One region of the Paenibacillus sp. MMS20-IR301 genome, then DNA from elsewhere that is predicted to be linked to it. Evidence: riboswitches for the same ligand, from Rfam matches in the RefSeq annotation. Region 1 holds a riboswitch; the other holds the start of a gene.
The links. A riboswitch is a leader RNA that binds a small molecule or an ion and turns the genes downstream of it on or off. The one in region 1 is predicted to bind cyclic di-GMP.
Positions count from the first base shown of each region.

Region 2: linked by a shared signal. The riboswitch ahead of LOS79_RS30720 (fibronectin type III domain-containing protein) and the one ahead of LOS79_RS21710 (transglutaminase-like domain-containing protein) in region 1 are both predicted to bind cyclic di-GMP.

Region 1 is NZ_CP135275.1:5,092,612-5,096,735, forward strand. It holds rRNA gene LOS79_RS21705 (16S ribosomal RNA) at 1-47, opposite strand, end outside; gene LOS79_RS21710 (transglutaminase-like domain-containing protein) at 420-1,229, opposite strand; cyclic di-GMP riboswitch class I at 1,243-1,323, opposite strand; cyclic di-GMP riboswitch class I at 1,398-1,478, opposite strand; gene LOS79_RS21715 (class D sortase) at 1,604-2,254, opposite strand; gene LOS79_RS21720 (GtrA family protein) at 2,294-2,698, opposite strand; gene LOS79_RS21725 (glycosyltransferase family 2 protein) at 2,688-3,665, opposite strand; gene LOS79_RS21730 (glycosyltransferase family 39 protein) at 3,721-4,124, opposite strand, start outside.
Region 2 is NZ_CP135275.1:7,139,240-7,143,363, forward strand. It holds gene mqnE (aminofutalosine synthase MqnE) at 1-1,007, opposite strand, end outside; gene LOS79_RS30715 (HesB/IscA family protein) at 1,385-1,744, shown strand; cyclic di-GMP riboswitch class I at 2,093-2,193, shown strand; gene LOS79_RS30720 (fibronectin type III domain-containing protein) at 2,246-4,124, shown strand, end outside.

The DNA.
Region 1 (4,124 bases):
GCACGCCGCCAGCGTTCGTCCTGAGCCAGGATCAAACTCTCCAATTTGTATTGAAAAGAGCGATTGCTCATTTTGAAACATCTGACGAGAATTTACATTCTCTGTTTTGGAATCACATAAGTGAATTCCGATACTCACTCGTTGTTCAGTTTTCAAAGATCAAACTCGTTGTCAGCGGCGATTATCTCGTCACCAGCAACTCTTATAATATATCACGTTCGTTCGAGTAAAGCAAGTCTTTTTTTGAAACCACTTTTTTAAGTCATTTCCAAATCAACTTTCCCGCTCCAACAACGCTCATTTATAATAACCTATCTCTCTACTAAAAAGCAACCCTTTAGCAAAATAAAAATAACCCGCTTAATAATTAAGCGGGTTATTCGCGAATAAATCTATCAATTGTATGAGTACAGCTATTCTTAGTAGAACTTAGCTGCAGTATATTTGCTTGCTACTTTAACCAGATCAGAAGTTTTGCTGTTCTTAGCCAGACCTGCATCAACAGTAGTATCAATAATTACCCATTTGCCGTTAAGCAGCACTTCATTCCAAGCGTGGTAGGAAGAAACATAACTTGTGTTCCCCATAACCAGTTTAGTTGGGATACCTTCGCTGCGAAGCATAGTAGCAAACAGGGAAGCGTAATCGTAGCAGATCCCTTTAAGGGTTGCCAGAGTGTTATCGTTATTAGGAATGTAATCAGTAGATACATTAGCAGCCAATGTGTAATCATATTTCACGTTAGCAACAACATAGTCATAGATAGCTTTCACTTTAGCTTCATCTGTAGTCAGACCTTGTGTCAATTGTGCTGCTTTCAGGACTGCCTTATCAGTAGAATTCCATTTAACATTCTGAACAGAGCTCAGGTATACAGCGTTAGTGTCGCTCAGGTTAAGATCTACTGTATCGGAAGAAACTACTTTATATTTGTTACCGGTAGTATTCTCAAGCACGGAAACCTTGTAAGTGCCGTTACCTTGTTGCAACGGGAAAGTCTCACTTGGTTTGGAAGCATACAGGTTGTAAGTGTAGCTAGTGCTGTCTTTAGTAATCATGACTTTGATCTTCTTGTCTTTAGGAACATTATAGGAAACGCCGACAACGCCTTGATCCAATTGTCCGACTTTTAACCAGCTTGTATCTGCCTCAGCCGCTTGGACTGTACCAACCTGCACCGTTGTAACCAATACGAACAATGTAACTAACATCATATAGAACTTTTTCATTGATAAAACCCCTTTCGGTAGCTGGCTGCCATCCTTACGGGAAGGCCCTTTAGCTTTGCGTCCCTACCTTTCGATAGGTTTGCCGTTATCGTATAAGCTTTATCTGCTCTAAATTCTACCAAAAAATCAATAGATTTACATAAAGAACAAACAAAAAAAGCTTCTTCATTCGGTAGCTGGCTGCCATCCTTACGGGAAGGCCCTTTAGCTTTGCGTCCCTACCTTTCGATAGGTTTGCCGTTATCGTGTATTAGCTTTGATAGTTACATCTTACCATATCTATTTCTATTATCAAGACCTAAATTACTAGATTTACATAAAAATTTAATAGTTTTTTTAGGTTTTTGTCTGTTGCTGTCATCAAGGCAGATGAATCAGGTTAATTTGGCATGGATAATCAGCCGGTGCGTCGGGTTCACCAGCGGATCACAAGTAATGAGGGTAAGAATCTTATCCTCTTTATTCCCCTCAAGCACCGATACATCGGTAGGCTCCACGACAGAAACATCATATACTACATATTCGTACTTCTGCCCGCTTGTTGTAATAATGATATCGTCACCAATGCCTACTTCATTTAATCTATTGAACAGCCTTCCCGCTGTTCTTGCTCTATGGGCTGCAATTGCAGCATTGCCAACTGAGCCGATTGCTGCCGTCTCCTTCATGTGCGCAGCAGCATGCTTCATATTGGCCTTGGTCGCACCTTCAAGGACAGGCAGCTTCAGATCAATACTGTCAATCTGGATGATGGCGGTTATTTTTCCGCCGAGTTCAATTTCAGGAGCTGCTGTAGGCGCAGCCTCTTCCTGGGCAGATTCATCTGCCAGCAGCTGGGTAACCTCGGCGTAGGACTCACTCAAATTCGTATCCGGATTAGTATCCGCCGGAGTGATTTCACTATAAGCCTGCTCGGCCTCTTCCAGCAGCTTCTGCTGCTGACGGTCATTGTACCATTCGCTTCCTTTGGGATAGAGCATAACCAGAACCCCGGCAAGTATAATCAAATAGGATAACTTCCGCATGATAATCGCCTCCGTAATAAAGATCTATAATATATTAGCTCAAAACACCCATTTACGGTTGCCAAAAAAATTGATGATTACCGTAACAAACGTAACAAGCACCTTCGCTATAAGAACCTGAATACCAAATGTTTCAGTCAGCAGATGTATCAGCAGCACCGAAATCCCCAGGACGGCCAGATTCAGCACAATAAATTTGACAAGCTGCATCCGGTCAAAGCTGTTTTTGCTGCCCCGGTCCGTGTCACGAAAGGTCACTTTTTTATTCCAGAAAAAGCTGTTGGCTGTACCGGCGCTGTAGGAAATAATCTGTGCAGGGGTGTTCAGCATCCCTAATGCATGCAGCAGCGTAAATACGGCGAAATCAATCAGCGTATTCAGCAGGCCGACGGCGTTGAATTTCAGGAACTGGATAAACCCTGCACTCCAAAGCTTATCTGGCATAATCGCTTTCCTTCCGGGTATCTACGGCTTCCTCATTGTCGTATCCTTTGGTCTCGCGTACGATATAGAGCGGTCTGTCCTTGGATTCATCATAAATCCGCCCGATATATTCACCGATTACTCCCAGCAGCATCAGCACAATCCCGTTAAAGAGCAGATTCACCCCTACTATGGAAGCCCAGCCCGCTACCGTCCAGGAGGTAAAGAGCTTCTGGAATAATACAAAGATCAGATAAAGGAAACTGGAGAAGGACAAGAAGAAACCGATATACGACGCAATCTTGAGCGGTTTATGAGAAAAGGAAGTGATTCCGTCGAGCGCAAAGCGGATCATTTTCTTCAGCGGGTATTTCGTTTCCCCGGCGAAGCGCTCCTCACGCACATATTCCACCATCGTCTGGCGGAACCCGACCCAGCTCACCAGTCCCCGGACGTACCGGTTTTTCTCCTTCAGGCCGCGCAGCACATCACAGACTTTACGGTCAATCAGCCGGAAGTCACCGGTATCCGTAGGGATCTCTACACTGGTCATGCTGCTCAGCAGGCGGTAGAAGATTTTTGCAGTGGCTTTTTTGAAGAAAGTCTCCCCGTGCCGTTTCAGGCGCTTGGCGTAAACAACATCGTAGCCCTCTTTCCACTTCGCAATCATCTGCAGAATGACTTCCGGAGGATCCTGAAGATCCGCATCAATGACTACAACAGCCTGGCCTTCAGCGTAATCCATACCAGCAGTAATCGCCACCTGATGGCCGAAATTACGGGAAAAGTCAATCAGTCTGACATGCTCATCCCTGTTACTGATTCCGCGCATAATCTCAGCTGTACGGTCCCGGCTTCCGTCATTCACGAAAACCAGTTCATAGGAATCGCCACACTCATCCATCACTGCTTTGAGCCGCTCATAGGTATGCTGAATGACCTCCTCCTCATTGAACATGGGGACAATTACACTGTATCTGGCTTTCACCTGGGTTCCTCCTAAATATTTGGTGTAACGATTCCAGTTCCTGGCCGGCTGTTCCTTAGAACAGCCAGGACGGGAACCAGCGTAATACATGTATTATATAATTACTGTTAACCTGCATGCCAGATAACACCGGATAGAATAGGATGAACAGTATGGCTGCACCCGCTATATAACCATACCGCAAGTACTTGGCGTCAAGGAATTTGCTGTCAAGTATCTTGAGAACATATACTACCGCAAGAATCAGGAACGGCACCATGGCAAAATAATGATAAAGGAAGGTCTCCCGAGGTACAAGCATCCACGGAACATACTGCGAGAAGAAAGCGATCCAAATCATGTACAGGTCCTTGTCCCGGCGCTTCACAGTAAGCCATACCGCTGCCAGCATGGCAAAGATTCCCGTCCACCAGATGAGCGGATTCCCCATCGTCACAATACTGCTGGCCTTGCCCTCCG
Region 2 (4,124 bases), 2.0 Mb from region 1:
TCCGGTGTCAATGCGCCTGCAGCGTGGCTGATCCGTTCCTTCAGAATGGTGCCGTGCACATCCGATGCCCCGAAGCTAAGCGCCACCTGGGTCAGCTGTGCTCCGATATTAATGAAGTAAGCTTTAATATGGTCGAAATTATCCAGCATTAAACGGCTGACCGCAATGGTCTTCAGATCCTCATAAGCAGAGTTGCGGCGCATAATGCCTGCATTCTTGTTCTTAGGCTGCATGGAGAGCGGAATGAACACCATGAACCCGCCTGTTTCGTCCTGCAGCTCGCGGATTTGCAGCATATGGCGGATGCGGTCCTCGCGGGACTCAATGGAGCCGTACAGCATCGTGGTATGGGTCTTCATCCCCATCTGATGCGCTGTCCGGTGAACCTCCAGATATTCCTCGACATTCGCTTTGTCGACACGCATTTTTTTGCGGTACTGGTCAGACAGGATCTCAGCCCCGCCTCCGGTGAGTGTCTTCAGTCCGGCAGCGCGCAGCTGCTCCAGCACCTCGCGGATGCTGAGCCCGCTGATGCGGGTGAAGAAGTCGATTTCAGCGGCAGTATAAGCCTTAAGCGTAACTTCAGGGAAGCGCTCATGTAAGGCTCTTAGTGAATCAACATAATACTGGAAGGGTACATGATCATTATGACCCCCGACAATATGGAACTCCCGCACGCCGGGATGGATATGCTGCTCGACATATTGCACCATTTCCTGGCCGGAAAGGGTATAGGCGCCTTCTTCGCCCTCATCCTTGCGGAAATTGCAGAAGGCGCAGCGGGATTCGCAGACATTGGTGAAGTAGAGGCTCATATTTTCAATAAAATAAACTTTATTGCCGTTTTTACGCTGGTTAACCTCTCCCGCCAGCTGTCCGATCGTTAACAAATCGTTGCTCTCATATAAATAAACGCCATCTTCCAAATTTAATCTTTCTCCGCCGCGGACCTTCTCAATGATGTTCGCCATCCGGGCATCCATGTGTGGTGTTATAATAGTAGACATATGATTTCCTCCTGAAGGTAGGCGAGGCGAATGCATCGCAGAATCTTGTGCTAAAAACTAAGCCGGAAACGGTCTCCGTGACAAATTTCCGAATTTTTGCGTATAGCGCTTTACCTATTATAAACCTCTCCCGGGGGGTGAGCAACCGCTGGCAAAGACAGGATAATCCGCTGTAAAGCGCAAATCCGGAGAGTGTTTGTGACTTGAGGGTAAGGGAATAGTGGAGTATACTTAGTTTAAATCAGAATAAAGCTAGGATATACCTCATATTTACCCGTTTCTTAGCTGAATCGTTAGATTGTTACTTACAGCCTGAAGGCTGCTTGATACAAGGGCGTTAGAAGAGGCTGAACCATTTCAATTAGAGGAGGACAATCATGATTACAATCAGTGATACTGCAGCAGTACAATTGAAAGCTATGCTGGCTGAACAGGAAGTGCCGGATATGTTTCTCCGCCTGGGCGTAACAGAGGGGGGCTGCAGCGGCTTCTCCTACGCTATGGGCTTCGACGACAACGAGACTGAGCAGGATGTGTACATGGATGTTGCAGGCCTTAAGGTTATCGTAAGTAAAGATGATATCCGTTACCTGAACGGCCTTGAGATCGACTTCGAGGAATCGGGCATGACGGGCGGCTTCACCATCAATAACCCGAACGCCAGCGCCACCTGCGGCTGTGGTTCGTCGTTCCGTACGAAGGAAGAGGCGGGCAATCCGGCAGCGGAGCCTTGCTGATAGGCAAGTTCGACAACTTCTGAAATTAATGTTATACAATGATAAATTACCTCCTGAAATTGTGTTGATGCTCAGCACAAATTCGGGAGGTTTTTTTATGGAGCAGCAGGGTTTTGAAGAGACCAATTTTGAAATGGAAATATGCGCACTTCTGCATAACATGCGAAATTCCCGGGTTTTGCATCCGTTTTTCGTAAGTTTTCATGTTTTTATTGAAAAAATAGATAAAATACGACAATGTTCACAATAACGACGATATCTTCCTTTATAACTTTAGGGTATTATTACCATGCAGAGAATAGATTGTATATAGAGTTATGTAATGTTATTCGCAATAAAGACTATTTGAATTACCAAAGGCAAACCTGTACGAAAGTCAGGGACGCAAAGCCACGGGCCTTACATTACTGCATCTCACGATGCTGGATTATGGCAGCCGGGCCGCTTTTTCCGGTGGTTTTTTTGCGTTTTTTTGTTTGAAGAATGGAGTGGAGGGAATTTATGGGCAGGAACAAAAAATTTCTGGTTAAGCTGCTGTGTCTGCTGCTGGTAAGCCAGCTGGGGACGTCCTTCATAGGGGGGACAGCAATGAAAGTTTTGGCTCAGGGGGATACATTGAAAATTCATTTTCAGCCCCTTCATGGTTCAGTTCCTGCGGGATATATAGCTGACTATGGGGACATCTATGCTGCAAGGAATGGTCATGAGTATGGCTGGAATAAGGATCACACTACGGCAACAGTAACAAGAAGTACATACCGGGATTCATATAACAACGTATCTGCAACAGAAAGTACATACAGTGACAATATTCATGACACGTTAACGCGAATCAGCCCTGGTGGAGAGTGGGAGATTCAGGTGGATAACGGTAATTATGAAGTAGCTGTAACAGTAGGGGATGCTGTATATGACAGTAAGAATGCACTTGCTGTGGAAGGAACGGAATTTTGGAGCGATATGAACCTGAAGGCTGGAGAGCATGCGACCCGGTCAAAGATTGTAACAGTCACAGACGGGAAACTTACAGTGAGCCAGATTGACGGTCCAGATGTAGAGACGGCACTGAATACGGTAGAGATTACACTGGTGAATATGTTTACTCCGGTAATTTCACCTCCGAGGATCGGACTTCCCGCTGAGCAGAACAAGATTGCCGGGAACAAGGTTCTAATGTCCGGCACAATGATAAATGTACATAGTGCACCGCCGTATACATATGTAAATGGATTACGGGAAGAAATCTCCCGGCACATGAGTGAACAGGTTGCAGGCATCAGCGAGCAGGTACAGCAGTATGAGCATGCTGCAACTGTGGTGAACGGATCAGATGCTGCTGCTATACAGCAGAAGATTCTCTCAGAAACACAGAGTCCTGCTGTCATCAGATCCGGACACTTAAATCTGGAAGCGAGCGTTACCTTCGGAAGTCCGGATAAGCCGGTAATCCTCATCGTTGACGGGATCAATTCGAATCAGAATTTAACTATCACAGTCTATGGATCATTAATTCTGCGCGGCGGGCTTAATGCGAATGCACCCTTGACTGTTCAAATCATGAATAGCAGCAATACTGTACCGGATGGAAATCTGTGGGTACAGGGGGCTTTTCAACTGAATAATAACTTAAAGTTCCATGTGGATAATGAACTGTATGCCGGCTCACTGACTTATAACGGAGGAACCCTTCAGATTGAGGCCAAACGTGTACTGGTACAGGGCAATATGAATATCAACACTAATGTAACCATGAACATAGAAGAAGAGATGTCGGCAGGAGAGATCGTCTCTAATAATCTATTAGCTAATCTGAATGTTAAGAAAGGCGATTTGTTTGTTCGTGATAACGTCAGTGTAAATAATAATTTGAATATTACTACGGGAGGCTTGTTTGCTGTAGGCGGCAATCTGATTACCAATCAAAGACCGCAGATTCATACAGGAAATGGTACGGAAGGGCAGACCCTGCTGAAATATGTCCTATCGGGTCTGAAAGCGGAATATTTCAGCGGCAACAACTTTACCGGGCAAAAAGCTGTGAAGCTGGATGAGTCCGTCTTCTTGTCGGGACAACCAGTGCTTCCGGTATCCGGTATTGCCAATCAGCATTTCTCAGTCAGATGGACCGGGCAAGTACAGCCTAAGTATTCCGGTCTATATACCTTCTCTGTTAATACCGGCGGCGGGGTCCGGCTATGGGTAGATAATCAGCTGCTCGTCGATAAGTGGAATGCTCAGAACAATACCGGTCAAGGACTTGTTCAACTGCAGGCCGGAGTAAAATATGATCTGAGAATGGAATACGCAAACGATCAGGGAAATCCGCAGGCGAACCTGTTCTGGGAAAGCGACAAACAGTCCAGGGAGGCAGTGCCGTCTG